DNA from 2 places in the Paenibacillus sp. NPDC057886 genome. Region 2 is predicted to be linked to the other one. Evidence: riboswitches for the same ligand, from Rfam matches in the RefSeq annotation. Region 2 holds a riboswitch; the other holds the start of a gene.

Region 1 (15,509 bases), on a different contig from region 2:
AAGCATCAAGCATGATTGAGAATGTGATGAAGAAACAAGGTTATGTATTATCATCATTCACATGGTATGAGGATAATCAAATGATTTCTAATTGGGCTAGAAATAGTATTAATCTTGTAGCTCAGGAAGCTATTATGAAGGGATATCCTGATCGAAAGTTTATGCCAAAAGAACATTTAACCCGGCAGGAAGCAGCATTGATAATATATAACCTGTTGCTTAGCAAGAAATGAAGTTCAGGATATTCACCATTTCATACTCCCACACATAATGATCAATTTCAATTGTGGTAGATATGGTAGAAATTGCAGAAAATAGTGTATAATCCATGCATTCTCCGATATCGGAGAATGCATTTCTTTATTTATAGTGAAAAATTTTTAAGTAGCATTACATACATTCCTGTTTCACGGTTATCTTTTCGTTGGTTACAGTCACATAGGAGTTGCCAGACAAGTATTCGGTATAGCCACATACCGTCTTGTTATAGGTTTCACCACGGCTGTCCGTAAACTCCAGATAGATAGATCCTTCACCGGAGAGTCGCAGCTGTGGAGCGAACTTCACTTGTTCACCGCTGGGTACACCTTTCTTTAAGGTATATATTGTACCCTCTTTGTTTGTATTGAACGATTCAATGCCGCTGCTCAGGCGTGCTGTGATATTTGAAAGATCATAATCGGACTGATTGTGAATCGTGATCCTTAAATGTCTAAAGGGTTCCAGCGCCTGGTAACCCATAGAAACAACTAAACCAATGAAGAGAATTACTGTAGATAAGATAATTATTTTCCTTTTTGAAAAGGGACGACGCGTATTCATAAGTAATCTGCTCCTTTCTTTCATATAGGTATAAACAGAGTGAGGTAACCAAAAGTTGTATAGGATTTGGCTTGAATTGCATCATGCAGACTATGGTATAACAAGATACAATAATATTGAGTGCAAAGAGATCATACATAGAACACTCGAACTAGGAGGGAAACCAATGGAACTGATCCCAATGAATCAAGAAGAATATGCAAATTTCCGTATTCGCTCGATTAAAGATTTTGCAGAAGAGAAAGTGGAGGCGGGTACTTGGGCTGCGGAAGAGGCGCAGGGACTTGCGGAGGCATCCTACGATAAATATTTGCCTGAAGGGCTGAATACACCGGGTGCTTACCTCTATAATTTGGTACATGCCGTTGACGGGAATGTGGGTTATATCTGGTTTAACGTTACGGATAACCGCCGTGGCAAAGACGCTTTTTTGCTAGATATTGTGGTCGAAGAAGCCTATCGGGGCAAGGGTTATGGTACAGAGACGATGGAGGCACTTGAAAGGGAAGCCTTGAGTCTTGGCGTGGATCGCATTGGTCTGCATGTGTTTGGACATAATGTGCGGGCAAGCAGCCTGTATCGCAAGATGGGGTATGAGGTAACCGATCTGACGATGTACAAGGAAATCAAAGGGTAAACCTAAAAACGGATAATCTAAGCCAAACGTATGATCTACGCAAAACGAATCATCCGCTGTAACCGGGGATTTCGGGAAGCGGATGGTGCTCTGGTCGAATTGGCGAAGTTCCTTGATGCCTTGGGGTTTGTCATATATAATGTATAGGATTATCCATACCGAACAAGTAATCAATGAGGAGTTGTCATATACATGGCTTTGAAAGCTGGAATCGTGGGCCTGCCTAACGTTGGTAAATCCACACTGTTTAACGCAATTACACAAGCTGGTGCCGAATCGGCAAACTATCCATTCTGTACCATCGACCCTAACGTGGGAATCGTTGAAGTACCGGACGAGCGTTTGGACAAATTGACAGAACTCGTTGTACCGAAAAAAACGGTACCAACGGCGTTTGAATTTGTAGATATCGCTGGTCTTGTTCGTGGTGCGAGCAAAGGCGAAGGTCTTGGTAACAAGTTCCTTGCCCACATTCGTGAAGTAGACGCGATTGTACACGTAGTACGTTGCTTTGTAGACGAGAACATTACACACGTCGATGGAAAAATTGACCCGGTAAGCGACATCCAGACGATCAATCTGGAGCTGATCCTGGCCGACATCGAGAGTGTTGAGAAAAAAATCGATCGTTCCAAGAAAAACATGAAGGGCGGCAACAAGTCAGCTGCTCAGGAAGTGGAAGTACTGGAGAAAGTGAAGGCTGTTCTGTACGAAGACAAGCCAGCACGCAGCATGGAGCTTACGGACGAAGAGCGTCTGATCGTGCGCGATCTGCACTTGCTTACGCTGAAGCCTGTTCTGTACGCAGCCAATGTAGCTGAGGACGAAATCGGCGATGTGGCAAACAATGCCTATGTGCAAAAAGTAAGAGAATTCGCAGCTGCTGAAAATGCAGAAGTGGTGCCGATCAGTGCGAAAGTGGAAGAAGAGATCTCGGAGCTTGAAGGCGAAGATAAACAAATGTTCCTGGAGGAACTCGGCATTGAGGATTCCGGTCTGAACCTGTTGATCAAAGCTGCGTACAAATTGCTGGGTCTGTACACGTACTTCACAGCAGGCGTACAGGAAGTTCGTGCTTGGACGATCCGTAAGGGTACAAAAGCACCTGGCGCAGCGGGTGTCATTCACACCGACTTCGAGCGCGGATTCATCCGGGCAGAGGTTGTTTCCTACGACGATCTGGTTGCTGCCGGTTCCATGAACGGTGCGAAAGAACGCGGACAACTTCGTCTTGAAGGTAAAGAGTATGTTGTCAACGACGGCGATGTTATGCACTTCCGCTTCAATGTTTAATTCGTTCTAGACCTATATAATGGTATCATGTGTCCAAACGTGTAAGAGTCCTCTGCTCGCAGGAGTGGGGAATTCATATCCAATGGTTTAAAATGCAGAATCAATAGCGATGACCCTGCGATCTTCTCATGGAGATTGTGGGGTCTTTGACTTGGGAGTTCTGTAGCCGGGTATGCTACGAAAAAGCAGTCTTCCATGAGAAACTGATTCTTGTTTTCAAAATCAAAATCAACACCTGAATTAGAACTTAAAATAGGCTTATTATGGTATAATAGAGAAGACAAAGTAACCGGTGGGATTATCGACATGGTGAAGTTACCCGAAAGGGGGTGACGCCGTGTCATTTCTTGCAGTAGTGCAGCATTTCCTAGAAATTAGCGATAAGCTAGTTAGTATTGCAGTGGGGTTAATAGCCTTATGCAGTGCGTGGAAAGCAGCGCGGAACAAGAAAAACCACCGGGATTAGGTTGGGAGCCTAGCAATCCGGTGGTTTTTCATCGGTTTGATTGAAATTCGCCGTGGTCGCCCACCGGCCTTTGTTAGAGAAGTCACGATGTGTCCAGCATCGTGGCTTTTGTTTATTTTACACTTGCTATACTTTTATTATACCACAGTAGGAACATTCCGGAACAACATCGAAAAACAATTTCATTTTCGCATTCGCAGTGGAAAAATTAGTTCATCCGACAGCGGAATAGTTACTATTCAGAATCATAAGAATGTGCTATAATTAAGAGTCGTATACCTATGTTAAATTTCACGCTCGGCTTAATGAGTTGTAGCGGGTTTGATACCGGGTACGCGATTTCTTTTATATAACTTAAAAGTAAAGGATTTGATGACGTTGTAGCGATGTTATACGTCGATCATAAAGTGAATGTTACGGTCAGGGATTTCTGAGAACTCCGTGCCTTGTGAAATATAAATGGTCTGATGATGCATGAAATGAATGCCTATCGGAATCGAATGGATGTTGAAATGCTGGAACGAAAATAACGCGTGAGGTGACTATATATGTTTGATAAATTACAGGCGTTAGCCGACCGTTACGAGAAACTCAGCGAGCTGCTGTGTGACCCGGATGTAGCAAGTGACAACAAGAAGCTGCGGGAATATTCCAAAGAACAATCGGATCTGCAGCCTACCTATGAAGCGTACAATGAGTACAAACAGGTAAGTCAGGATCTCGAAGCTGCCAAAGAAATGCAGGGCGAGAAGCTGGACGACGAGATGCGTGAAATGGTCAAAATGGAAATTGATGAACTGAGCACTCGTCAGAAGGAACTGGACGATCTGATTCGTGTTCTCATGCTGCCAAAAGACCCGAATGATGATAAAAACGTCATCGTTGAAATTCGTGGAGCTGCTGGTGGAGATGAAGCAGCGCTGTTTGCAGCTGATCTCTACCGGATGTACACACGTTATGCCGATACACAAGGCTGGCGCGTGGAACTGATGGATGTCAACACAAATGATCTGGGCGGATTCAAAGAGGTTGTTTTCCTCATCAATGGACGCGGAGCGTACAGCAAGATGAAATACGAAAGTGGCGCACACCGTGTGCAACGTATTCCGACCACGGAATCCGGCGGTCGTATTCATACCTCTACTTCCACAGTAGCGGTTATGCCTGAAGCCGAAGATTTCGATATTGAAATACATGATAAAGATATCCGTGTAGACACGTTCTGTTCCAGTGGTGCCGGTGGACAATCGGTTAATACCACGAAATCGGCTGTACGGGTAACTCACGTTCCAACGGGAATTGTGGCGACGTGTCAGGATGGTAAATCCCAGAACTCGAATAAGGAAAAAGCATTGCAAGTTTTGCGTACACGTATCTTCGATATGATGCGTCAGGAAGAAGAAGCTAAAATTTCGAGTGAACGGAAGAGCAAAGTAGGTACAGGCGACCGCAGTGAGCGGATTCGTACCTATAATTTCCCACAAAGCCGTGTTACGGATCACCGTATCGGATTGACGATGCACAAGCTGGATCAAATCATGAATGGTGAGATTGCTGATATCGTGTCTGCACTGACGATTGCCGAGCAGACGGATATGATGGATAGAGGAGAATAATCTGTGACCCGCGCGCAGTTTGTCATGACGCCGGAACAGAGCTGTCGGGAAGCCTTCGTGGAGGCTTCCTCTTTTTTGGAAAAGTGTGGCGTGTACGAGCCGCACAACAATGCCCGGCTGCTGCTGGAACATGTACTCGGCCGCGAAGGGGCCGCGTACTATATGATGCAGCCGGAACCCTTTCCCAGCGAGCTTCGCAGCCGCTGGGAAGACGCCGTCACGCGCAAGGCTGCGGGTGAGCCAGTGCAGTACATTATCGGCAGCCAGGAATTCTATGGGCTGCCGTTCGAGGTCACGCCGGCCGTGCTGATCCCGCGGCCGGAGACCGAGCTGCTGGTCGAGGCTGTGCTGCGCGAAGCCGACCGCGTGTTTCCCGGCGGCGCTCCGCTTGCCGTCGACATTGGCACGGGCAGCGGCGCCATCGCAGTGACGATGGCTTCGCAGCGCCCGCACTGGCAGGTAGGCGCCGGAGATATCTCGGCGGCTGCCCTGCAAGTGGCCGCGCGCAACGCGGCCGCGAACGGGGTACAGATCGACTTCCGTGAAGGCGATCTGCTGGCCCCGTTCGCCGGGGCACGGGTGGACATCCTGGTGTCCAACCCGCCTTACATCCCGGCGGCAGATATCGCCGGGTTGCAGCCCGAGGTGCGCGATCATGAGCCGCGCACAGCACTGGACGGCGGCCCGGATGGGCTCGGGCCGTACCGCATCATGCTGGAGCAGCTTGCGCTGCTGCCTGCACCGCCACAGGTCATCGGTTTTGAGCTGGGGCAGGGACAGGCTCGCGACATCGCATCTCTGCTTGAATTGGCCGGACATTGGCCGGAAATTATCATCGTGCCGGACCTTGCAGGCATTGAAAGGCATGTACTGGGTGTTCGCACTTCGGAACAGGTGACGAAAATGTAAGGTTCCGCGGGTTTTCTTTTTGCCGTGAAATCCTCTACAATGAGATATACCGAAGATTGCTGAATGCTTGGAGGAACATAACTACATGCTGCATAAATTCAAAAAAATAGACTATTCGATTGTTTTTATATTGCTCATTCTGATGGTCATCAGTATTTTGTCGATCTATAGTACCACCTTCGGCAGACCGAAATGGGAAGCCTTCCCCAAAAGAGCTGTAATTTTTTATATTATAGGTTTCGTTGTTTTTTTCGGAATGTCCATGATTAACTACAAAGTGATCATTAAAAATTATCTGTATATTTATGCCGTAGGCATGATTCTGCTAGTTCTGGTCATGTTTATCGGACAGGAGTATTATGGTGCTCAAGGATGGCTATCCATATTTGGACTGAGCTTGCAGCCTGCCGAGTTGTTCAAACTATGTCTGATTGTCTTCCTGTCAGCGCTTCTGGCGAGGAAGAAAAACAGGCCGTTGTTTTTTGGACGAGATGTCATCCCGATCTCACTCTGTGTGCTTCCCCCGTTGTTGCTCGTATTGCTTCAAAATGACTTGGGGAATGCGCTGAGTTATGTCGTTATCCTTGTGGGGCTGCTCTGGATAGGCAATATCAAATTCACGCATGCCCTGATCGGCTTTGTCATAGCGGTGGCGGCTTTGATCGCTGGGACACAGGCCTATATTCATTACCATGATGAAGTCGTGAAGTTTTTGAAGGACATCGGTCGCTCACACTGGGCAGATCGTTTCGATCCTTGGCTCGTGCCGGATCAGACGTCAAGGGATGTGCTCTGGCAGACCTACAATGCCAAGTTGGCTATAGGCTCTGGAGGTATTAGCGGTAAAGGATACATGGAAGGTACCACGATTCAGTCGAATCGGGTGCCGCTGGCCTACGCGGACTCGATCTTTGTGCAGATTGGTGAAGAATTTGGTTTTGTTGGAGCATCGGTGCTGCTGCTGCTCTACTTTATCTTAATTCACAGGCTGGTGCTGATTGCACTGGAATGTAAGGACAGGGCAGGGCCCTATCTGATTGTCGGTATTATAGCGATGCTGCTCTACCAGATCTTTGTCAATATTGGTCCGTTTATTGGTCTGATGCCGCTGACAGGGATTACACTGCCGTTTATCAGTTTCGGGGGGACCTCGCTTGTCCTCAACATGCTCAGCATGGGGCTTGTGATGAGCATCAAGGTGCATACAGAAGAGAACGAGGATATTCTAGGTTCGGCGGAACAGCCGGGCATTACGGATATTGTCATGAAGCTATTCAGACGCAAACCGTCGCAGCAGGAGCAATAGTCTTTATTCAAGGATAGACTCTTTGCCAAAGTGTTATTAAAAATGTAACCCTGAAATCGACAGATCAGAGCAAGATAGATCTGTGGGTTTCAGGGTTTTTCGTCTTTTCAAATGGAATGATCCCTGAAGTGAGTTCAGGGATCGGACTAAGTTTCTGAAGGCTGCGAAAGACGGTCCTCACGTCCCGATAGGCTACTGGGTGATATGTATATTCAATACGGGTGGTTACAAGATTTCCAATTTGTCTTCCAATTATATACAATGGTAATATTAAAGACTAATGGAAATAATTATTGGGTATTGAGCCTCAGGGGGATACGTGGGAACATGCTGAGAATGCTGAAGAAGATGGACGGGGTTATTCTGTTTGTGTTGTTGCTGCTTATGGTCATGAGTGTATTTACGGTGTACAGTGCGATTCAGTCCGATCCGAAACTTGGGAATCATCATATCAAAACCTTGTTGTTTTACGGGATTGGATTCGTAGCCGTCATCGGTATTGGATTAGTCAATTATAAACTGTATATCCAATATGCGTTTTATATTTACGGGATTGGGATCGTCCTGCTGATTCTTGTCAACTTTGTAGGTGGCACGATCAATAATGCGAATGGCTGGATCAAGATTAGTGAGAATCTTTCTTTTCAACCGGCAGAATTGTTCAAAATGATCTTGATTCTGTTTCTGGCGCATGTATTGGTCAAAAGAAAAAATTCTACGCTTCGTTTCTGGAAAGATGTTGTGCCCATCGGGTTATGGACGTTCGTTCCCTTTGCGCTCGTGATGGCTCAAAATGACCTGGGAAACGCCCTCGGATACATCGTGATTCTGGTCGCTGTGTTATGGATAGGGAATATCAAGCTGTCTCATGCACTAATTGCTCTTGCTATTGTGGGAGTAACCTTTTTTGGATTCGTCAAAGCGTATACGTCGTATCACGATGAGATTTTCACCTTTCTGGAAAAGGCGAACCGGGAGCATTGGGCCGAGCGAATTGATCCCTGGCTTGTACCGGATAAAGCAACGTCGAAGGCTTCCTGGCATACGAAAAATGCGGGTCTTGCCATAGGCTTGGGGGGCATAACAGGCAAAGGTTACATGCAGGGAACATCTGTCCAATCGGGGCGTGTACCGTATACCTATTCGGATTCCATTTTTGTGGTCATTGCCGAGGAGTTTGGTTTTGTGGGTGGATCTGTTCTGCTCTTACTGTATTTTATCCTCATTCATCGTATGGTGTTAATCGCTTTACACTGTAGAGACCGGGCGGGACCTGTCGTGATTGTAGGTATTATCGGCATGCTGTTATATCAGGTGTTTGAAAATATTGGTGCTTTCCTTGGACTGATGCCGCTTACGGGGATTACGCTGCCATTTATCAGCTATGGAGGCACCTCGTTGCTCATTAATATGGCATGTATCGGGCTGGTGATGAGCATTAAATTGTATGGTCAGGAAGACGAGGACGAGCTTCTTATGGGAGAACAACGACCTAACTTGCTGGAACGCTTATGGAGTATGGTCAAAAAAGAAAAGACAACAGCGTAATCTTGAACTTTGGTATGATTCAACTCTGCTATGGACATCCATCTTCCCGTTGAGAGGAAGGCGGAGTGTGTTATGGAGCAGTATGTAATTTGTATGCTATTTCGGTCTTTCACTCGCGAATAAATCTGTATGTGGTGACCTGTGATCTGAATAATGGCGGTAAGCTTGTAGCGAGCCGCAATTCGGTTGGCGGGGCTTGGGAAGCTATCCGGGTGAATAAGTAACCGAGAAACAAGGGCATCCATGCAGCAAGCCAAATTGGAGCATCAAGGGTAGGCTAGAATTTTAGATTTTTCAAGGAAGTGCCAGCCGACAAGCGTTCCATAGGCAGGCGCTTCTTTGATTTTCGTCATTCATGAGCGAGCTAACAGACCTTTCGTTTTAAGTCGAACCCTCCTATTAAAATTTTTAGTAGATTTGTAATCTAGCAGGTTTACTTCCATCTCTTCCGGGCATACTGATAGACATGAGAGAGTTACTGGGATCATGATCACGGGAGCCGAGGGGGAGAACGGAATGAGCAGAAGAATCGTGAAACAAATTGGACTTATTATTGTATGTCTTATGATGATCATTATGATGTGGGAAGGTCAGAAAACGGATGCAGCTGTGGCGCCCACAGCGATTCCGGAACAATCCATTCGCTTGCGTATTCTCGCAAACTCGGATGCAGCGGGAGATCAGTTGGTCAAACGCGAGATTCGTGACGCGGTCGTTGCCCAAATGGATGAGTGGGTAACCGAACTGGAGAATCCGCAAAGTCTGGAAGAAGCGCGCGGGGTCATTCGTCAGCATTTATCTGAAATCGAGGATCGTGTAGGAGAAGAGCTTGCCAATCGTGGCTTAACCTATTCGTATCAGGTGGAACTCGGGGTTGTTCCGTTTCCAACCAAATTATATGGGGGTACCGTATATCCGGCTGGAGATTACGAAGCAGTGCGGATAACACTGGGAAAAGGTGATGGACAAAACTGGTGGTGTGTGTTGTTTCCACCATTATGCTTCATAGATGCAGGAACAGGTGATGCACTGGCGAAGCCTGCAACAGCATCAGCAGCAGCTGCGGAGCCTGGGGATGCACAAGCATCTGTGCAGGCAGCTACGCCGGAAGCGCGTTTCTTCCTGTGGGATATGGCGGTCCAATTGTGGGATTGGGTGACGGGATTGTTTGCATAACATGCTGCTGGATATAAGCTTTATCAGGGGGACTTCGATTCAGGGAAGTGCCCTTTTGTCTTATTATGGATTTGAGTCAATGATGTTAATCGCTGGGGAGAATCAGACTGCATTCTTGGGTAGAGCAGATATGTTATAATTATAGGAATCAGAAAACATAAGTGAATAAGGCATCGCGGAAGCAGGATGTCTTGCATTAACTACCCTACTGAAGTTTAGGAATGATGGATATATGACAAGAGAGAACGAGCAATTGCATCAGTCTTCCATGAAAGGCATGGAGAACGATGAAAGTACAGAGGAAATGGTTACGAGCATGTGGGATGTCCATGTACTGCTAACCAATGAGAACACGGAAGACGTGGCCAAAGGGAGTACGTATAAACAGGCCCTCGCTGACTTGCAGGATGCCGCAGCCTGTCTTCGTCAAGGGCAGACCGTGGCATTCCCGACAGAGACGGTATATGGTCTGGGTGCTGATGCTCGCAGTACAGCAGCGGTTGAAGCTGTATTTGCAGCCAAGGGGCGGCCTTCAGACAATCCGCTGATCGTGCATATTGCCCAGCGTGACCAGTTGGATTCACTGGTCACGGAAGTGAATGGCACAGCGGAGGCGCTGATGACGGCCTTCTGGCCGGGGCCGCTTACGCTTGTGCTGCCGGTTAGGCCAGGGGCGGTGTCCCCGCGGGTTACCGCCGGGTTGGACACGGTGGCCGTGCGGATGCCGGACCATCCGGTGGCCTTGCAGTTGATCGCGGCGGCGGAATGCCCGGTCGCCGCGCCGAGCGCCAACCGCTCCGGGCGGCCAAGCCCGACACTCGCCGCACATGTGCGCGAGGATCTCGCAGGCCGCATCGGCGGCATCGTGGACGGCGGCCCCACCGGGGTGGGCGTCGAGTCCACGGTGGTGCAGGTCGGTGACGACGGTACCGTCACCATCCTGCGCCCTGGCGGGATTACGGCGGAACAACTGTCCGCCGTAGCCGCCCGTGTCGCCACGGACCCGGCGCTGCTCGCCGAGGGGCCCGGTGGCGATGACAGCCCGGCGCCGCGCTCGCCGGGCATGAAGTACACGCACTACGCGCCCGCAGGTGCGCTATGCGTGGTGGAGGGGCCGCCCGCAGCGGTGGCGGCCTGGATCAGCGCCGCCCTCGCAGAGGCGGCGCAGCGCGGGGAGCGCACCGCGGTGCTGGCGTTCGCCGAGCACGCGGAGCAGTACCGCGCCGATGCCGTGTTCTCGCTGGGCGAAGCCAGCGAGCTGGAAGAAGCAGCGCGTCGGCTGTACGCCGCGCTGCGCAGCTGCGATGAGCAAGGCGCCACATATATTGTGGCTGAAGCCTGCTCACGCGAAGGACTGGGAGCAGCCGTCATGAACCGGCTGCTCAAGGCGGCAGGTCACCGACTCATTCAGGTCGGTAACCGATAGCTCCCTTTTTCCATAATATTGCCATAAAAAGTTTCCTCTGACACCCGCCCTTAAGCCAAGACCAGCAATTCTCTTACACTTTGAATACCAAGATTGCAAAAAGTCTTCTCAGGTCATGTTTATGATCTTGTCCGCATATGGTGTACAAGAACCTTTACGTGACTTGGGGGTATGGGGATGTGGGATGTGTCTGCCCATGTAGGGCAGTTGGTAACCATTTTGATTATGGCCGTCGCTCTCGGACTCGACGCGTTCTCACTTGGAATCGGGATTGGCATGAAGGGTATTCGTCTGAGAGACGTATTGCGAATCAGTACCGTAACGGCCCTGTTACACATCATCATGCCGCTCATCGGCATGTATACAGGCAAGTACGTCAGTTCCCTGCTTGGTGACATTACGACGTATGCAGCTGGGGGTTTGCTGGTCCTGCTCGGCGCCCATATGATATTGAACGCTTTCCGGGAGGGAGACACCAAACTGGTGGATCATCGATCTCTGCTCGGTGTGACTCTGTTCTCACTGAGTGTCAGTGTGGATTCATTTTCCGTTGGAGTCTCTCTCGGCATGTTCAGCAGTGATTTGGTATTAACGGTGCTGGCTTTTGGCGTATGCGGTGGATTGATGTCCGTCATGGGTCTGCTGTTGGGACGACGTGTGAGCCAGAACATGGGGGATTACGGGGAAGCGGCCGGCGGAGCGATCTTGCTCGCCTTTGGACTTTTGTTTATATTTTAAAAAACAACGTAACCATGATTACAGCCTGGTGCAGTCTTCAATATATAGTTATGAGGTTCATTGATCAGATGGAGCTTCAAACATGATTCGACAACATTTGCAAAATGGGGAGGCTAACCATAATGAAACATATTTTGTTTGTATGTACAGGGAATACATGTCGCAGCCCCATGGCAGAGGGACTTTTACGTAAACTGGCGTCTGAGCGGGGCATTCAGGTGGATGTTCGTTCCGCGGGTGTAGCCGCAACTACGGGCATGCCGATTTCCCGTCATGCGGAGGCCGTACTAAGGGATCACAACGTTGAGGGACCACCTCATTCGACGCTCCTTAGCTCAAACCTGGTCGGTTGGGCCGATCTGATTCTCACGTTGACACGCAGTCATAAACAACATGTCATGCAGGTTTTTCCTGACTCGGTACACAAGACGTATACCTTGAAAGAGTATGTGGAAAATGACGAGCAAGTCCTGAATGATCTTCAGGAGCTGGACAGCCTGTTTGCCACATTGGAGATGAAACGTGCGCTAGGTCAGGAAATTTTGGCATCTGAACGTGAGCGGGCGATCGAGATCAGACAACGCATTCCGAGCTTTGATATTTCGGACCCGTTTGGCGGCAGTCGTGACGATTACAACATAGCTGCGGCAGAGATTCGGACCGCGCTCGACAGACTTTTGGACAAGTTGGATTAATTTAATTCGTTTTATCATTCGCAGCTGCCGTTGGATTTCCATATAAAAACGGACACGGGATGTAAATTACCCGTTGATTTTAAACGCAGGTTGTTTTATGATGAAGGGGAAAACAGGGATCCGGTGTAACTGGCGACGAAGTGGGCACAACCACAATGGAGCACCGGAACAAACGGCCGGTCGCCTGGGCAAAAGAGCAATTCTGCGTTACCCGCAGACTGCTCTTTTTTTCGTCTTTCATCTGATTATTCGCTATAATAGTACCTGAAATGCCATGCAAGAATACCACGGGCAGCCAAGAGGAAGCCGGGCATGATTTTATCGGGAGGCGATAGGATGACTATTGAGTTAGATTCGGAACAACCCGGATTGCATGAACAGACCGCATCCATTCTGCGTGAACTGGCGCTTGCCGGACAGCTTGGACCTGGACAGATCGTTGTGATCGGGACAAGTACAAGTGAAGTCGCAGGCAAACGGATTGGTACAAGCGGTGCGGTTGAAGTGGCGCAGCAGCTTCTTGCGGGTATACGCGAGGTGCAGCAGGAGTCCGGTTTTGATGTTGCATTCCAATGCTGTGAGCACCTGAACCGTGCACTGGTTATGGAGCGTTCACTGCTTACACGTCTTGGATTGACTGAAGTTGGTGCAGTACCCGTGCCCAAAGCAGGTGGTTCCATGGCATCCGCAGCGTATCGCTCGCTGACTGATCCATGCCTGGCTGAACATGTGCAGGCCCATGCGGGACTGGATATTGGGGAGACGATGATTGGCATGCACTTGCGGCATGTGGCAGTACCTTTCCGAACAGCACTCCGCTACATCGGTGATGCCCGTGTAACTACAGCATTGACCCGTCCGAAGTTGATTGGCGGCGAGCGTGCAGTGTATCGTATGGAAGAACAACCAGATTCAACATTTTGTGACTGATATCTTCAACCTGTATAAAGCCAAATTAGACTTTACACGAAAACGGAGAGTGCAACACCAATCTGAAGAAGCAAAGCGTTCGCCTTTATCCCTGGATTTTCCCCTTATTATAAGGGAGTTCAGAAAAATCCAGGGATAACAGCGATCGGAAGATGGTGATGCAATCGAAGTCAGGAGTGTAACCACTGTAGTTTCGCTTTATAACTTCACTTATACCTGGGAGGAATTTAATCATGGAACAATTGCGCAAGAATGACCCGGCAGTACTGGAAGCGATGAATCTTGAACTGAAACGTCAACAAAACAACATTGAGCTGATCGCATCCGAGAACATCGTAAGCGAAGCGGTTATTGAGGCAATGGGATCTGTACTTACTAACAAGTACGCTGAAGGATATCCAGGCAAACGTTACTACGGTGGTTGTGAGCATGTTGATATCGTAGAAGATATCGCGCGTGATCGTGCCAAAGAATTGTTTGGAGCAGAACATGTGAATGTTCAGCCTCACTCCGGTGCACAAGCGAATATGGCAGTATACCTTGCGGCTCTGAAACCAGGTGATACTGTGCTTGGTATGAACCTTGCGCATGGCGGACACCTCACACATGGTAGCCCGGTTAATGCTTCCGGATTGCTGTACAATTTCGTGGCTTACGGTGTACAAGAAGATACATTCCTGATTGATTATGATGAAGTGCGCAAAGCGGCATTTAAACATCGTCCTCGTATGATCGTTGCAGGTGCAAGTGCATATCCGCGTATCATTGATTTTGAAAAGCTTGCTTCCATTGCTAATGATGTAGGTGCTTTGTTCATGGTGGATATGGCTCACATTGCAGGACTGGTAGCTGCAGGCTTGCATCCAAGCCCGGTTCCACATGCGCATTTCGTAACGACAACAACTCACAAAACGCTGCGTGGACCTCGTGGTGGTATGATTCTGTGCCGCAAAGCTTGGGCAGCAGCGATTGATAAAGCGGTATTCCCGGGTTCCCAAGGTGGACCTCTGATGCACGTCATTGCTTCCAAAGCAGTAGCATTCGGTGAAGCACTGCAACCTTCGTTCAAAACGTATGCACAAAACGTGGTGAAAAATGCACAAGTATTGGCTGAAACGCTGATTGTTGAAGGATTGAACATCGTATCCGGCGGTACAGACAACCACTTGATGCTGATCGACACACGCAGCGTGAATATCACAGGTAAGGAAGCCGAGCATGTACTTGATTCCATCGGCATTACCGTGAACAAAAATGCAATTCCGTTTGACCCAACTAGCCCGTTTGTAACGAGCGGTATCCGTATCGGTACACCTGCAGCTACTTCCCGTGGTATGAACGAAGAAGCTATGGTGGCTATTGGTAAGATTATTGCCAAAACATTGAAAAACCCTAAAGATACAGCTAAATTGGACGAAGCCCGTGCTGAAGTAACGGCGCTTACCGATCAATTCCCACTGTACACAGATCTTAAATACTAAAAAAGATTGCTCTTGGTGTTTGTATTTGAGATGTTCTTATGTAAATACTCAGACGGAGCAAACTGAAAGAACCTGAAGAAGCGAAGCGCTCGCCTTTATCCCCTTATTTCAACCAATTCAATAAATGAATCAAAGAAATCAGGGGATAACAGCGATCGGAAGATCATTCTGTTTGCGGAGCATCATTGTGTTTACATGTATTTCATCAACTCAACTTACATAACAGCGAGAGCAAAAAGGACCGGAAGACTCATTTTTCCGGTCCTATTTTTATAGGATTCGGTTTTCTGTAATGATTAAGTGCCCTTTGATGGTGTAATTCGGAGTAGGTGATGATATAATATACAGGATTTATCGGGCCTATGAATGATGATTAGGCATATTTGGTAATGCTGAACATGAAGAACATACCGGAGGGACAAATTAGATGGGAAAATTAGTAATATGTGATCACCCTTTGATTCAA
Region 2 (15,509 bases):
GCTGTTAGGTTACTTACGCTCTTATTACCGCTGAGTCTGGGACTCGCAGGCCACTTGCAATTATGGCACCTTTTTCTGGCCGCAGGGCTGAGCGGGGCATGTTCAGCCCTATTCATGCCCACGGCAATGGCAATTGTTCCGGGAGTATCAGATGAACGCAAACTGGTGCGTGCATTCGCGGTGATCGACGGCTGCCGTAATGCAGCTGCCTTGTTAGGGCCAGCCTTGGCCGGAGCTCTTACTGCCGCCGCCGGGGCGTTGCCAACGCTTGGCATCAACGCTGTTTGTTACACCGCCGCCATTGCCACGTTGCTCTATCTACCCACAATGCAGAAGCCGGTAGCAGCAAAGGCCTCCTTTTCAATTAAAGCTTATATCAGAGATATTCATGAAGGTTTCTCCTTTTATCGTAGTTTCCCGGCTATGCTCTCGATTATGGGAATGGTTTCGATCAGCAACATGTCTTCTGTGGCCATCTGGACCATGATGATTCCTTTTGTTCGTGAAGTGTTAGATCGGGATGCCGCTGCTATGGGCACACTCACCACTGCTTCGGCATGTGGCACATTAGTGGGACTAGTGATCATCTCATGGATGGGTGAAATCAAAAGACGACGTACAGTCATGCTTTGCAGTCTGGCGGTCATCGGGCTTTTTAATGCCTTACTGGGCCTATTCCCGAGTTACCCGTTTGCGCTCGTTGCCTTATGTGCCGCTGGAGCAGCAGGACCTTTCTTTGGTTCTCTCAGTTCATCTTTGCATGGTACGCTTGTCCCTGGACCTCTGCAAGGCCGAGTCAACTCAATACGATTCCTAATTGGTGGCGGACTGCAGCCTGTAGGTGCTTTTGCAGGTGCAGCGGTTGCAGAACTCTATGGTATCCCTTTCTTATTCTTGTCCTTGGGTCTTCTTCCCTTGCTTTGTTCGGCCGCCGCAGCATTCCTTCCAAATCTGAAAAATCTAGATGGTGATTTATCTACTTTACAGAATAGAACACAATTTAATTCTCATAACAAGGTAACTAACACATTATAGGAACATCATTTTTTAAAAGAAGTGAATCTCTGGATTAGTTGTGTGTATCCGCTTTAGCTGACTTTTAATCTGCAAACCGGATACACACCGCATAAAAAAGAACGACAATCCTGATCAAGGCATTGTCGTTCCTCATTCATATCAATTCTCTTCCCTATATATTCCCCGCTACAACAGTTCGAACTGAAGCTGAGGTTCAGCTATCTCAGCTTTTCCTTCATGCTGTCCAGCATCATATCCCAATTCCAGAACCGCAGCAATCCGCTCGTTGCCTAACACGCCAAACGTTTCAGTACGGCTCCGGTCGTACATCCAGCCATGCAACGTGCTGCGCACACCCAGGCCCTGTTCATGGGCAAGCAAACGAAAATTTTGGATTAGACAGCAGACGGCTGCAAAATCCTCTTCCCGCTTATGATGATCCGCCTCTTCCTTCACCAAGACCAGAAGATAGGCTGGAGCGTGCTCCTGCAATCCCTGCATGAGTTTCCCATTACGGTTATCGGCAAAAATAAATCGCCACGGCTCACGAAGTCCATCATTTGGCGCCCACACGGCGTGATTGAGCAATTCAAGGATTAGCTGCTGCGATACCATTCGATTCGAAAAATCTTTCGGACTGTCTATTTCGCCTACCAGATCGAACAATTTCATTTTTAGAGCCTCCCCTTCTACGTAGTCTGAGCCTGCAATACTTTCCACTTCTGCTCAGCTGGTGTTCTTTTCCGGCTTCTTGGCGCTTTGTCGTAGTATCCTATATGAAGAACGCCAACAAATCTTTCATCCTCACGCAGTCCAATTCCTTTGAAAAAGCCTTCATTCTGAATCATGGACTCTGTATCCCACAGCATTCCTAACCCTTGTTCCCAGCCCAGCAGTTGGAAGCTTTGAATCATCCCGCAGGCAGCCGCATAATTACGGTCATTGGTCAGACGATCCGGTCCTACAGTCGACATAACAATGACGTGAGCAGGAATATCTGTAAACCTCTTTTTAAACACATCCAGCAGTTTTCCCGGAATCAGCTTGCCGAGTTTGCTTTGCGACATCTGTTCCAGCATGCAGTCCACCAACCGTTTGCGAGCTTCGGGAGTTCCGGCATAAACAACACGCCATGAGCCAGCTTCAACAGATGGTTGAAGCCGTGTGGCCTTGTGCAGCAATTCAACAACCAACTCCTGTCCCACCGGTGTAGAATTGCATTTACGAATACTTCTGCGTTCCCTGATCAATTCTGCCAGACTCAAGTGTTTCACTCTCCTTCAGTTTATCTGGATTCCATATCCATGCTGCTGTCTTGAAGAAATTGATGTATTATTTTCAGCTCCGGTTCCGAATATTTGTCCAAAGAACGATAGAACCGTTCAGCCACAAGTACATGCAGACGTTCATGCAGTTCAAAGATCTTTTTGCCTTGCGGTGACAACCGGAAATAGCTCTCCTTCTTGTTGTCATTCATTTTCGTACGTTTGACGAACCCTTCCTCCAGCAGTTTGTTGCCGATCTTGGTAATGCTTGCTTTGGACAAATTCATCGCGTCGGCAATACCTGTGTTGTTAATAGGCTCATGCTTGCCAATGCACTCTATCATATGAACCGCGGTCAAATGCTGAGGGATTTTGTCCATGCTTTCCCGCTGGGCGATACTTAGAAAATGTTCAATTTCCGTATCCTTGTGATTCTCATATACATGTAAAAATCGGATAAATTGGTCATACAGTAACTGTTTTGTTCGATCTATTGAATCCAATCTTCTATCACTCCTTATTTACTAATAAACAATAAAAAACCTTAATTTATCAATCTTGTTCACTAATTTAATCTAAAATAGTTTACTAGTTAACAATATAGCACAAGTGAGAACAGTTATCAAATCCATTAACTATTGAACAATTCTTCTTTTTCAAGTACTATCAAACTAAACAATTTAAACGATCATATGTAACTGGCGAACACGGTGAACCGTGAGGGAGCATATGGTTTTGTAATAAGCCGTACGCCTGGGCAGAGGTAAGGAATATTTATTTCCTTGCCTCTTTTTTATGTTGAAAGGGCGATGTGAAAATGAGTACTGACAAACTGATCTTGAATGGACAAACGGTAGCGGATTTTATGAAGGAAGACATGGCCTCGAAGGTTGCCATTCTTAAGGAAAAAGGCATTCAGCCTTGTCTTGCTACAATCCTCGTCGGAGATGATCCTTCTTCAGCGACCTATGTGCGTATGAAAGGAAATGCTTGTGCTCGCTTAGGCGTGCAATCCATTAAGGTCGTTCTTTCTGCGGATACCACCACGGATGAATTGATTCAAGAAATTAACAAGCTAAATGATGACCCTTCCGTACACGGTATTTTGCTTCAACACCCTGTTCCGAATCATATCGATGAAAGAGCAGCTTTTGATGCCATTAGCATCGAGAAAGACGTGGACGGTGTAACGACCCTCGGTTTTGCACTTAATGCTTTTGGAGAAGCTGAATTCCCCTCCTGTACACCACAGGCTATTATGCGTATTCTGGATTTCTACAATATTCAAATCGAGGGCAAACATGCGGTTGTCATCGGAAGAAGTCCAATTCTGGGCAAACCTGTCTCAGCCATGCTGCTAAACCGGAATGCAACGGTGACGACTTGCCACTCCAAAACCGTGAATCTGGAGGAAATCGTGAAGCTTGGCGATATCATTATTGCAGCCGTGGGCAAACCGCTCTTTGTTAAAGGAGACTGGATTAAACCCGGTGCTGTCGTTATTGATGCAGGTTATAACAAAGGCAATGTCGGAGATGTGGACTATGAAGCTTGCTTTGTCCCTTCTTCAGCAATTACACCTGTACCGGGCGGCGTTGGTCCAGTAACGATCGCGACGCTCATCGAACATACGATTAAATCTGCCTACAAGCAATCTGAAAATGTATAAATGAATTAGCCAAAAAAACAAGGTCCCTCCAGTAACGAGGGGCCTTGTTTGTCTTTGAATACGCTCTAATTGAAAATAAGAAAATATATATAGCTTTTTTTCTCTTTTTACAAATGGATCATATCTATATTATTATGAACAAGGCTTGGGAAGGAGATAAACATAACTTGAAACCTCTAGTACAGCTGCTGCATTTTGGTTATCATCAGGCGATGAGCTGCATTTTTCCTGTGGCGATCTTTGGAACGTTGGCCCTCTCTAGCGTAATTCAGATACCCTTTCTTTATCGCTATGATGCCATTTTGCTTATTTTATTAGCAGTGCAGTACCTGATGTACCGCAGCGGATTGGAAACACGTGATGAAATCAAAGTCATCTGTATATTTCACGTGATTGGGTTAGTACTGGAGATGTATAAGGTCTGGATGGGCTCCTGGTCATACCCTGAGCCTGGGTATACCAAGCTCTTGGGTGTTCCCCTTTATAGCGGATTTATGTATGCAAGTGTAGCAAGCTTTATGTGTCAAATATGGCGCAGATTGCGTATGGACATGACGGGCTGGCCAGGGTTTGCATCTTCTGTTCTGTTAGGAGGAGCCATCTATATCAACTTTTTCACACATCATTTTATTCCCGATTTTCGGTGGTGGTTGACCGCTCTTGTATTTATTGTTTTTCGAAAAACATGGATTATCTATCGGGTACGTTTAACTACCTATCGAATGCCGTTAACGCTCGCTTTTATCATCGTAGGTTTTTTCATCTGGACCGCTGAAAATATAGCTACTTTTTTTAACGGCTGGAAATACCCTGACCAGCATGACTCCTGGCAACTGGTCAGTTTTAGCAAGATCAGTTCGTGGTTCCTTTTGGTGATTATTAGTGTCATCATTGTGGCCCAACTGAAATATGTCAAAGCCAATCGAAAATAATGAGTAGGAGGATACAATGGAAGACGTTATTTTGTGGTTGAAATATGTGTTATTAGGTATCGTACAAGGGGCTACAGAGCCTATTCCGGTTTCATCGAGCGGACATTTGATTATTGTTCAACGATTGCTTGGCATGAAGCAGAACGGATTATCCTTTGAAATTTTGACGAACACAGCCTCCCTGATTGCCATTATGTTTATCTTTCGGGAAGATATCAAAAAACTTATTGTAGGAGGCTGGCGATTCCTAGTCTCTCGCAATGCGGAGTACAGAGCAGATTTTATGTTTTGTCTATACATAATCATTGGTACCCTACCTGCTGCGATCGGGGCTGTGCTATTCAAGGATAAAATTGAAGAAATCTTCACTTCTGTCTATACGGTTGCGATTAGTTTACTGATTACAGGGGTTGCGCTGTGGCTTATTCGAAACCTTCGTGGGCGGAAAAGAGATGGCGATTTGTCAGCGAAAGACGCAGTACTGGTGGGTCTGGCTCAAGCGGTGGCTCTTATTCCGGGAATAAGCCGCTCTGGTGCAACAGTCATCGCATCTATTGCTGTCGGGATGAAACAAGAAACGGCGTTGAAATTTTCCTTTATGCTCTACATTCCGATTAGCATCGGCGGAGTAATTTTAGGTGCATCTGACATCGTAACCGATCCGCACCGAGCGCAGTTGGCTATACCTTACATTTTGGCGTTCATTACTACCCTTTTCGTAACCTACTTTTCAATGAGATGGTTCATGGGAATTATGGCAAGAGGGAACTTGATTTACTTTTCATACTATTGCTTTGTAGTCGGAATTCTTTTACTTATTTTTTTGTAAACCCGAATTTCCTTGTAACGTATAAGGGAACAACCCCTACATAATGGGTTGTTCCCTTTTTGTTGCACCATGTAGATTTTATCAAAATAAGAAGTACCTACTGTTCTCCTAACTTCTGGCGATCCCCACCCTACTCACTGGTTCCGTACGATCACTCCTTAACGCTCTCCAAGAACCATGGAACCAATGTCATTCGGATCATCAATTTGTTTATGGGTTATTAGCTCTCCTTTATCGTTGAATCCCTTCAGCTCATACGGAATAGTTGCAGACGAGGGCAGGAATACAAACCAGATTATGCTTTCCGGGCCTACCTCAACCAGCTTGGCTTCGGCAGCCACTGGTTTCTCATTTGCTTTGAACTCGACAGTTACACGCTGAATAGCCGGGTCTAATATATGTCCAAACAGCATAGGGAAAGGTGTCGATATATGACTCAATTCAGGTATGCTCATATAATCCAGTGCAGACGTGAATTGAGATGATTCCCCGATGGAATATCCGCCACCCCAAGCCCACTTCCATCCGAATATTATCTTCCGAGCATATTCCATTTGAAGATTGCTGTTACTCTTCTGACCAACTTTTTGTTTAAACAAAATCATGCCCCCGTCTATCGGCTCTTGATGAATGATTTGTAATGAATCGTCCTTACTTCTAAACTTCTGGATCGCTTCTTCAGCAGTGTTCCCTATAGGAATATGGATGGTTTCACTCATTCCCATTGCTTTGGACATACGCCGATCGGCTAGTCCGCCAGGTCTGTCATTAACATAAACAAATACGATGCATGATATGAGCAAAAGTAAAATGACTATCGCAGTAATTTGAATGATTCGTTTGCTTCGCATTTTTCGCATTACGATGTCCACTCACTCCTTAAGATGACGATGATGACTATTCGACCTGAACAGTGGATAAGGACACAAGGACCGGACTAGCAAAATCAGAGGCTTCTTCACCTTTAGGATTGTGAAGACGGAATAAAAAAGCGTCACCTTTTTCTGATTTCCAGACCATATAATCGTTTATCCCGTTTTCACCTGAGGCTTGAAGATAAAGCTCTGCGAAACCAAGCGGATGCTCAATCAGCTCTCCACTATAGTCAGACACCTTACCGGCTTTTTCCAAGTCCTCTCGCCCAGCTGTCTCAAGTTTTTTCAGATCATAGTCAGAGGGCAGCGGTTCAATATCCACATAGTAGTCCGGATTGCTTGTCAGCGACAAGCGGCCTTTGGCAACGTCTAAAGAAACTTTCTCGAACACGTACAACGAAAAACTTTCTCCTTGATGCAAGGTTGCCGTTTGTGATGAGTTCCCCTCCCCCGTCATCAAATCAAAGCTTTCTGTTTGCGGTCGTGTCGTTTCAGATGTTTCCTCATTTTCTGTGGTGGGAGCTGTAACCGATTCATTTGTTGGTGCTGACGGTTCAGAGGTTGCTGGCGGCTCTGTTTCTCCAGAGCAAGCTGTAAGTGCAAGAAACATGACGAACATCGGGATTTTAACAAAAACAGAACGAAGTTCTTTCAATTGTATCACTCCTTACGAGTTTAATGGTCAATATGTTATTACCCATGAAAACGTATGGAAACCATACGATTGCCCCTTCCCACTCCATTCACTACCTGAACAATATGGTATGTCTAAAACAAAAAAAAGTCGCCATAATGGCGACTTTTTACGAAAACTAGATTTTACAAACTGTAAAATTAATCAAACTTATAGGTCCAAAATGCTTCTCTTCCAAAACGATTTCGGATTTGTTCATCATCCAATTCCCGCTTGCCGACAAGTTCCGGCGCTTGGAATTGTGAACGGTGAGCTCGAATCGACGCCATTTTCTTGGCAAGGAATCCGCTCACGTCTTCAATCACATCCGCTTTGCCGATGCTCTCTTCGTGATTGTTCGAGAATGCGCAGCAGTACACAACAGGTCTCTCCTCTGCGGGCAGTCGGCCAATCGTTCGCGTAACCGCAGCTCCGGTTGCATCATGATCGGGATGCACACTATACCCCGGATAGAAAGTAATGACCAGTGACGGGTTAAGCTCCTTGATCAGCGCCAAGATGTGCCCATCTAGCAGTTCAGGGTCTTCAAACTCAATCATTTTATCGTGAAAACCGAGCATCCTTAAGTCTTGAATACCAATCGCATTGGAGGACTCTATGAGCTCATCCTTACGGATTATTGGCAAGGTGACCCGGTTGGCAAATGGAGGGATGCCCATATTACGTCCCATCTCCCCTAGAGTCAGGCAAGCATAAGTGACTTGAGCACCGCCTTCTATGTACTTCGCCAACGTTCCCGAAGCAGTGAATGCTTCATCATCGGGATGGGGAAACACAACTAAAATGCGCTGATGTTCAATCTGTTTGTTATTCATGCTTATTTGATCCTCCGCTTTCATCAGAACAATTCCCGACTAAGTTGTAAAGCTACAACCAGCTTTCCTTGACTATCGTGACCAGCCAGAATGAGTCGTTCTTGTTCCAGCTCGTCAATGTGTGTAAGTCCCTCAGCGTATATCCAGCCGTGAGTGGTCTTTAAGCCAACTCGGTATGGGCCCGTGCCCGAGATAGATCCTTGCGTATATCGTATGACCGCATTGGAAATGAATGCCGACCCCGGGTGCCTGGTGCTATCGAAATGACTGGCGTAAGCACCTGACGTGAGTTCGAGGTGTAAATATAGGTCCTGATCGAGAAGTTGATTGATCCGGGATTGGATGTCTTGAGGCTCTATTGGCTGCATGGCGGCCTCCTTTTTAGTAAAAAGTAACGTACTACCTCCATTTTAACATATGTCCCGTGAGAATAAACATGGAATGAGTCAACGAATGTTTGTAATGCTCTCTACTTACTTTTTTCTAAAGAATCCTCTTCTTTTTGCACAGGTTCGGAGCACTCTCTTCTTAACAGGGCAATTTCATGTCGATAAGGTGCACTTTTATATTTTATTTTGCCAATCGACGGCGTCTCAAGCAGTTTCGGAAGTGACGCGAGTTGGGGATGATGCACGATATAATCCAAAGCCTGAAGCCCGATATATCCGTGCCCGATGTTCTCATGGCGATCTTTCCTTGATCCACGCACATTTTTGGAATCATTGATGTGTAGTACTTTTAATCGATCCAGGCCGATTACCTTGTCAAACTGCTCCAGTACCCCATCAAAATTATGAGCAATGTCGTATCCGGCATCATGCACATGACAAGTATCCAGACATATGGAGAGTCGTTCATTCCGTTGCACGCCATCGACAATCTGTGCCAGTTCTTCAAAGCTTGTTCCGCATTCTGTTCCTTTTCCGGCCATCGTCTCCAGTGAAATCTGTACCTCCGGGTGATTATCGTCTTGTAATACTTCGTTTAATCCCCGGATTATTTGTCGAATACCGATGTCCAATCCAGCGTGAACATGGGCCCCGGGGTGAAGAACAAGCTGATTTGATCCAAGCGATGCCGTTCGTTTGATCTCATCCCGCAGGAATTGTACGCTAAAATCAAATACCTCTCGTTTGCAACTATTGGCCAGATTAATCAGAAATGGAGCATGCACGACAATATTGGAAATGCCCTCCTGCTTCATATGCAAATGCCCTGCTTCTATATTATATTGCGAAATAGGTTTTCGTTTCGAATTCTGCGGTGCGCCGGTATATATCAGAAAAGTAGATGCGCCGTAAGAAGCGGCTTCCTTACTAGCCTGCAGAAGCATCTCTTTCCCTCCAAAGGATACATGCGATCCAATCAGCAAATCGCTACTTTTCATTACCAACCACCCTCCCTATCAATTCCATCATTTAATTATCAATGAAATGGGTTGGATTGGCTAATGGGAAATGACGGTGGTGAAGGAGATCAGAGGAAGGCACCATTGAGTCGCAATAGCTTATATCGTTAAGGCAAAAAAGCCGCCAATTGGCGGCTTGATATGCATTTCAGTTCTCGTTACACCCTTTTATTCTCAACATTTATGCTTCCTGTTCAAGGAGTAACCGATACGTTATCGAAATGCGTGTGCTTGTTTGCCGTTCTAACACCGATTTTGCCATGCGTGAACGGATTCAAGCTGTTGTCGGTATAGTCGATCTTTGGATTGACCATATCATCTACAAACACTTTGATGTTTGTGCCATTAACGGCAACTTTCATATGGTACCAGGTATTCGTAGAATATGACTGCGCGTTGCTCTTGAGGAGCGCCCAATTATAATTCATCTTGCCCAGACTAACTCCGCTTGTGGTCAGATAGGCGTAATATCCTTGTAAAGCATCATAATTGTTCTGGCCTCGCTCTGTGCCGTGGGACGGATTGGACACTCTGACAAGCAACCCCCCGTCTCCCCCGGAGTCAATCATCTTTATATCCGCCTCGACTGTATAATCCGCCCATCGCGAATCCCCAAATGTAGATTTGGCAGGTCCGGTGCTCGCTGCACTGTATTCACCGTTCTCTACCGCCCAAGTTCCTTCAAACCGGGTCCATCCATTGTCGTCGCCGTCATTAAAATTATCACTTACACTTGTCACATCAACATTTTTCTGAAACGTCATTCTTGAGAAATCGGCCTCGCCTGTTACGAATTCAACCTTTAATTCCCGTTGTCCAGCGTTTAAATAGACCTTTTTCTTCGATATGTTTTTCCAATTATCCCATCCGCCCGTATTAGGTACATTGACGATACCCGTTAAGTCAGTCGCACCATCCCACACTCGGATCTGAGCCCCGTCCAACGAGGTAGCCATGCGAAAATCAATATCGTAATATCCACTTGACTCCACGTTTACTTTGTATTTATACCATTCTCCAGTCTGATTCCAGCCTAAGTTGAACATTCCTTCGTTATTCAGGCGAATATCCCCAGCATCGGTCCGATAAGCCCCGCCCAGGTTCCCAGCCGTTGTATCGTGATAAGCGACACCTTCGCCTCCTTTCATATAATGAACAGCCTCGATTGTACCTGGAATCGGCTTGGAGGCATTCCATGCACTGCTTCCGTTCACATCGTTGTTAAAAGCAGTATAGCCGAAGTCCGCATGCGTGTCCTCTGTCAGAACACCGATTTTGCCTGCTCCTACATTGGCGGTACGCGTTGCTTTGAACATACCATCTACGTAGTATTTAAACGTTGATCCTGATTTCTCTATCCGTATGTTATGCCATTTGGAATAATTGAAGTCGGCAGGCAGATCGAATGTTTGCCAAGCCTGATCCACCCCGTTAATTCGGAAAAATGTCTCAAGTCTTTTGTTTTTCGAACTGATCAGCGCAACACCGTAATTGTTCTCATTCGTATAGGAGAATGTAGCGCCGTATCTCGGATTGGTGGACGTTCCCCGATTCATTTCCTTCATGTTAAATTCAGCCGTATAATCGGATGCGCTGCTCGAAGCGGTCACTTGTTTATACCAAGTTGAGCTGCCCATCGAATTTTGCCACATAAGTTCCTGATTGTAGATGCCCCAATTACCACCGTTCACGTTGGACCAATTGCTCCCGATTGCAGAACGATCGAAGTAGTCATAGAAAACAGGCATTTCTGGATTGGGTTGATCCGTTGAAGTCGGACCTTGCACGATCATCTTGTCGTTGTTCCATACAATTCGGTCCATGTTCAGATGCCGCAGCGGTCCAATTATTCCGTTACCTTCCAAATTATGATACATCATATAGTGAGTGTCCAGATTAGGTCCTGTTACTACGGTGTTGTGTCCCAATCCCACGGTTGCGCCCTCTGTACGAATTAATACCGGGTTTGTGCTATCAGTAACATATCCGGATCTCGGACCTGTGGTACTAACTGCCACATCCACCCGATATCCTTTGCTAAATACGTGGTTACCTGTATAGGTCATATAGTATTTTCCATTTCGTTTGAAGACGGTTGAACCCTCAGTCCAGCCTCCCATCCCCACTCCTGTTGAAGCACTCACTCCGATCTCCGTCGGACTGCTCATCGGTGCTGCATCTATGCGGCCCTGTGCGGCGTGATAGAAGCTGAACGAGCCATCATCGTCAATGAACACATTACCGTCAATCGACTTTCCAAGGTTGCCCGTTACTACATTGAAGGGTCCGGTAGGACTTGTGCTGCTCAGCACATAATGACCTTTTCCGGCAGGTGATGTATACATGTAGAACATGCCATTCCAGTAAACGACTTCAGGAGCATAAGCTCCGTGCGTAATGGGATCTGTTGCAGCTAATCCGCGGTACGACCAATTCACCAGGTCTTTGGAGCTCCAGACTTTGACACCATCGTCCGTATCTCTTGTGCTTACATACAGGTAATAGTAGCCATTAAATTTCAATACATAGGGGTCTCCGAGTCCATATTGTCCCCATTCATCCGGTAATGTTTGCGGATTTTGATAGGCTGTGGCAGGGAGTGGCACCGACGAAACCATTAATAAAATGACCAACATCGTGAACATGAATCGACTCTTTCTCACATGATTTCCTCCTAGTCTGTTTTTTGTTACCGCTTACAAGTTCATTAAGATTCTCTACGTTCGCTTCTGTCTTACATCTGAAGAACTTGTTTCTGCACAACGGTTAACCCTCATAACCGTATTTACAGACATAATCCAGTCTCTTCATCGGGTGTTGAAATCTAGCATAAAGTAAGCAGTTACAAATAGAAATAACATTTCGTTGTCATTTATTTGGCATTTTGTTGGAAAAAGGGGCTTATCTTTTATTAGAACTCGATCGTTCAGACATACAAGAAAAAACCTCAGGAGAATTCTCCTCAGGCCACTGAAAAACGTTGGTTTACTATAAATTACACCGTGCGTAGGCATTGAACTAGTTGCACCATGACTATTGCAAATTTGCGAAAATAACATCCTTCCAATGATTATTCGTTCCTATTTCAGCATTATTTCCAACAAAAGCCGTTCTTGCCTCCGAATCATTCATTAATTGATATCTCATCCAAGCTGTCAAATAACCTCGATGCTGCCCGCCATCCTGCTCTATCGCTGTATGTGCAGCGCCCTTAGCCATAGCCATTAAGACCGGAAGATCCGGATTGGTATTATTTAAGGCCAGTTTGTTGGATTCTGACGGAGAGATGATAAAATCTCGGGTTCCCCCTATAACAAAAAATGGAACCTTCAGCGCTGATGTATCATACACGTCCTCTGGATCACAATATTTCAGCTCGGGCAGAGCAATGGATACAACCGTTTTGATGAGACCACCGTTCTCAAAATTCGTATGAGCGTTAATCACACCCGTGGATCCCTGCGAATGCCCTGCCGCACCGACCCGATCTTTTTGAATCCTGTGGTAGAACGGGCTGACTGTCGCATCATTTTCACTGAGCATATATTCAATCGCAGCCATAATTTCTTTTCCTGTACCCGTGGTTTGGCTGTATGTATCGATGACAATAAATCCCCAACCCGCCAGGTGTCTTAACAACTCATCATAATTGTCAGGTAATGCCCCCGTTCCGTTTCCCCAAGCGATGAGCGGGTGCAAGACATCCGTTGATTGCGGAGAATAAATTCTGTAGAGCTCCTCGCCTTGTTCGTCCTTGATCTCCAGCGTATCTACCTCGTACGTGCCGGGTAGAGCATATTTCTCTTCAATACTTCCGGTTTCGAAGGTAGCAGATACCGAATTTACCAGGATGAAGGATAGCGCGCAGAACGCAGCGATGAAAATAACAAAAACACCTGTCATCCATAGAAACCACTTGCTTCGGATTATTCTTTTCACTTGTGGCATACAATCTCCTCTCACATTGAAGCGGGATATTCGTACGTAAAACATACCACAGGTATAGCGCTTTTTGTTTACCGATATTTAGTTGGTACATCATCCTTTCCGCATTTCATAAGAAAACATCCGCGAAAGCTAACCATGTCTTCATGAAAAGCCTGCGATATGATGTTTCTTAGTTAATGATCAATACCTCCAAATGTATGACTTGCAATATTAGGAAAGCGTGCTAATATAAACTTAAACAACGTTTAAAACAACGTTTAAATAACTTTGTTGGAGGTTTTACATATGGAACCAGACAAGAAAAGTGAAACGAAAGAAAAGATTATGAAAGCCACACTGGAGTTCACCAAACAAAAAGGATTTGAAGGCATCACCATACGAAAAATTGCCGAAGCCTCTGGCACAAATGTATCGCTTGTTAATTATTACTTCGGGTCCAAAGAAAATTTGATCAGCGAATCTATTAAAATGATTTTGAGTAGCTTTCAGCATACCTTTGCTATACTTGATGAATTTTCCATCCCCGCCCGAGATCGATTAAAGCAATTCTTGATGGATTATTTACAAGTCATCCGTGAATATCCCGAATTGTTATCCAGAATTATTCTTATGGGTTCAGCAGACTTCTCATCTCAACAGGAGTACGGTTCATTTTTAAATTTAATGGGGTTCCCCAGAGTTCAAAATACGTTAAAAGAGATAACCGGAGAACAAGAACAGGAACGACTGACTACAATGATGACGCAAATTTTTGGGGCGCTCTTTCTCCCGGCACTTATGAGTCCTATTCTGGAAAAAGGAGCTTCTGTGAAGATCGCACCTATAGATGCACAAATTGACTTGCTCTTTGAAAGATACTTTCATTAAAAAACAATGATGGAGGTGATTGAGTTGAACATGTTAAGAAAACATTGGCAGGACTTGGGATTGATCATTGCATGCCTTGTATGTATTTATGTCATCATGTATTGGGGAACACTTCCCCGCATTAACAGCATTTTAGGGTTAAGCTTTGTTGCCATACTCCTGCATCAATTTGAAGAATACCGATGGCCGGGTTACTTTGCAGGCTTGTTTAATAAAGTTCTGTTCCATAGTAAAACACCTGAGAGATATCCGTTAAATCAGCAGTCAGCTATGATTATTAATCTGATTATCGCCTATGTGTTTTATTTGCCGCCTGTATTCTTCCCTTCCGTTGTATGGCTGGGTCTGGCGCCTATATTAATGGGATTTTTCCAGATTATCTGGCATGGCTTCTTCGCTAATATAAAAGCAAAAAGCATATATAATCCCGGACTATTTTCAGCGATATTGCTGCATTTTCCAATTGGAATCTGGTACATTAAATATGGCTATGAACAGAATATATTAACACCAACAATTTGGATTTGGAGCACCATTTATTTTGTCGCAGCTGTCTATGTTTTAATTGTTAAAGGCAACAAGTGGCTGAGAAACAAAAACTCCATTCACCCATTTTCACAGAAACAATTAGGATCTTATACTAAAAAATAAACCTGTGACTTCAATATAAAATAAAAACGCACCGAGTCCATGGATTCGATGCGTTTTACGTTTCTCTTTTGAAATGATTAAATTTTTAAACCTTGAACTATTCTGAAACTTCCTGAAGACGTGATGCCATGCGAGCAAGATAAAAAGCAGTTGAGCTGATTTCAAGACGTTCATTTCAGGTAACTTCCTGCACTTCTATCGCATTAAAGAGAAATGGAGCATTCATTAAATATTCTCTGATACACGCTTGTGCGTACGGCTGCTCCTCTATTAATCGTGATGCTTCTCTAGGGTCGGAAGAGTGGTGGCTGTAATTCTCAATCATGCACATGATAAAGAAACTTTCCAGAACCTCAACATAATCTGTTGGCAGTGTGCTTACACTTTCATAACCTCTGATGAACTCCCAACGTTGTGCGGGGAAAAGCCCTAATATCGTATTTGCTATATCGTAAAGATAATATCCGTACCCACATCGGCCAAAATCAATTGGATTAGGTTGTTCATCGTCGAATACGATGTTGCCAATATGTAAATCT

What was found. A riboswitch is a leader RNA that binds a small molecule or an ion and turns the genes downstream of it on or off. The one in region 2 is predicted to bind ZMP and ZTP.
Region 1: linked by a shared signal. The riboswitch ahead of ACFVQB_RS07825 (TIGR01440 family protein) and the one ahead of ACFVQB_RS05790 (bifunctional 5,10-methylenetetrahydrofolate dehydrogenase/5,10-methenyltetrahydrofolate cyclohydrolase) in region 2 are both predicted to bind ZMP and ZTP.

The regions. Positions count from the first base shown of each region.
Region 1 covers NZ_JBHVMZ010000002.1:137,672-153,180, reverse strand. Annotated here, with positions in the region: gene ACFVQB_RS07885 (S-layer homology domain-containing protein) at 1-233, shown strand, start outside; gene ACFVQB_RS07880 (hypothetical protein) at 391-822, opposite strand; gene ACFVQB_RS07875 (GNAT family N-acetyltransferase) at 989-1,459, shown strand; gene ychF (redox-regulated ATPase YchF) at 1,652-2,752, shown strand; gene prfA (peptide chain release factor 1) at 3,767-4,834, shown strand; gene prmC (peptide chain release factor N(5)-glutamine methyltransferase) at 4,859-5,743, shown strand; gene ACFVQB_RS07855 (FtsW/RodA/SpoVE family cell cycle protein) at 5,829-7,049, shown strand; gene ACFVQB_RS07850 (FtsW/RodA/SpoVE family cell cycle protein) at 7,377-8,597, shown strand; gene spoIIR (stage II sporulation protein R) at 9,114-9,773, shown strand; gene ACFVQB_RS07840 (L-threonylcarbamoyladenylate synthase) at 10,090-11,199, shown strand; gene ACFVQB_RS07835 (manganese efflux pump MntP) at 11,377-11,937, shown strand; gene ACFVQB_RS07830 (low molecular weight protein arginine phosphatase) at 12,060-12,632, shown strand; ZMP/ZTP riboswitch at 12,748-12,829, shown strand; gene ACFVQB_RS07825 (TIGR01440 family protein) at 12,969-13,562, shown strand; gene ACFVQB_RS07820 (serine hydroxymethyltransferase) at 13,796-15,043, shown strand; gene upp (uracil phosphoribosyltransferase) at 15,471-15,509, shown strand, end outside.
Region 2 covers NZ_JBHVMZ010000001.1:1,300,231-1,315,739, reverse strand. Annotated here, with positions in the region: gene ACFVQB_RS05810 (MFS transporter) at 1-1,035, shown strand, start outside; gene ACFVQB_RS05805 (nitroreductase family protein) at 1,204-1,689, opposite strand; gene ACFVQB_RS05800 (nitroreductase family protein) at 1,707-2,291, opposite strand; gene ACFVQB_RS05795 (MarR family transcriptional regulator) at 2,303-2,785, opposite strand; ZMP/ZTP riboswitch at 2,967-3,048, shown strand; gene ACFVQB_RS05790 (bifunctional 5,10-methylenetetrahydrofolate dehydrogenase/5,10-methenyltetrahydrofolate cyclohydrolase) at 3,100-3,951, shown strand; gene ACFVQB_RS05785 (DUF817 domain-containing protein) at 4,086-4,883, shown strand; gene ACFVQB_RS05780 (undecaprenyl-diphosphate phosphatase) at 4,900-5,712, shown strand; gene ACFVQB_RS05775 (hypothetical protein) at 5,871-6,572, opposite strand; gene ACFVQB_RS05770 (hypothetical protein) at 6,610-7,251, opposite strand; gene bshB2 (bacillithiol biosynthesis deacetylase BshB2) at 7,422-8,096, opposite strand; gene ACFVQB_RS05760 (YojF family protein) at 8,120-8,464, opposite strand; gene ACFVQB_RS05755 (deoxyribonuclease IV) at 8,566-9,483, opposite strand; gene ACFVQB_RS05750 (family 43 glycosylhydrolase) at 9,699-12,167, opposite strand; gene ACFVQB_RS05745 (poly(ethylene terephthalate) hydrolase family protein) at 12,538-13,452, opposite strand; gene ACFVQB_RS05740 (TetR/AcrR family transcriptional regulator) at 13,738-14,319, shown strand; gene ACFVQB_RS05735 (HXXEE domain-containing protein) at 14,344-14,970, shown strand; gene ACFVQB_RS05730 (phosphotransferase enzyme family protein) at 15,146-15,509, opposite strand, start outside.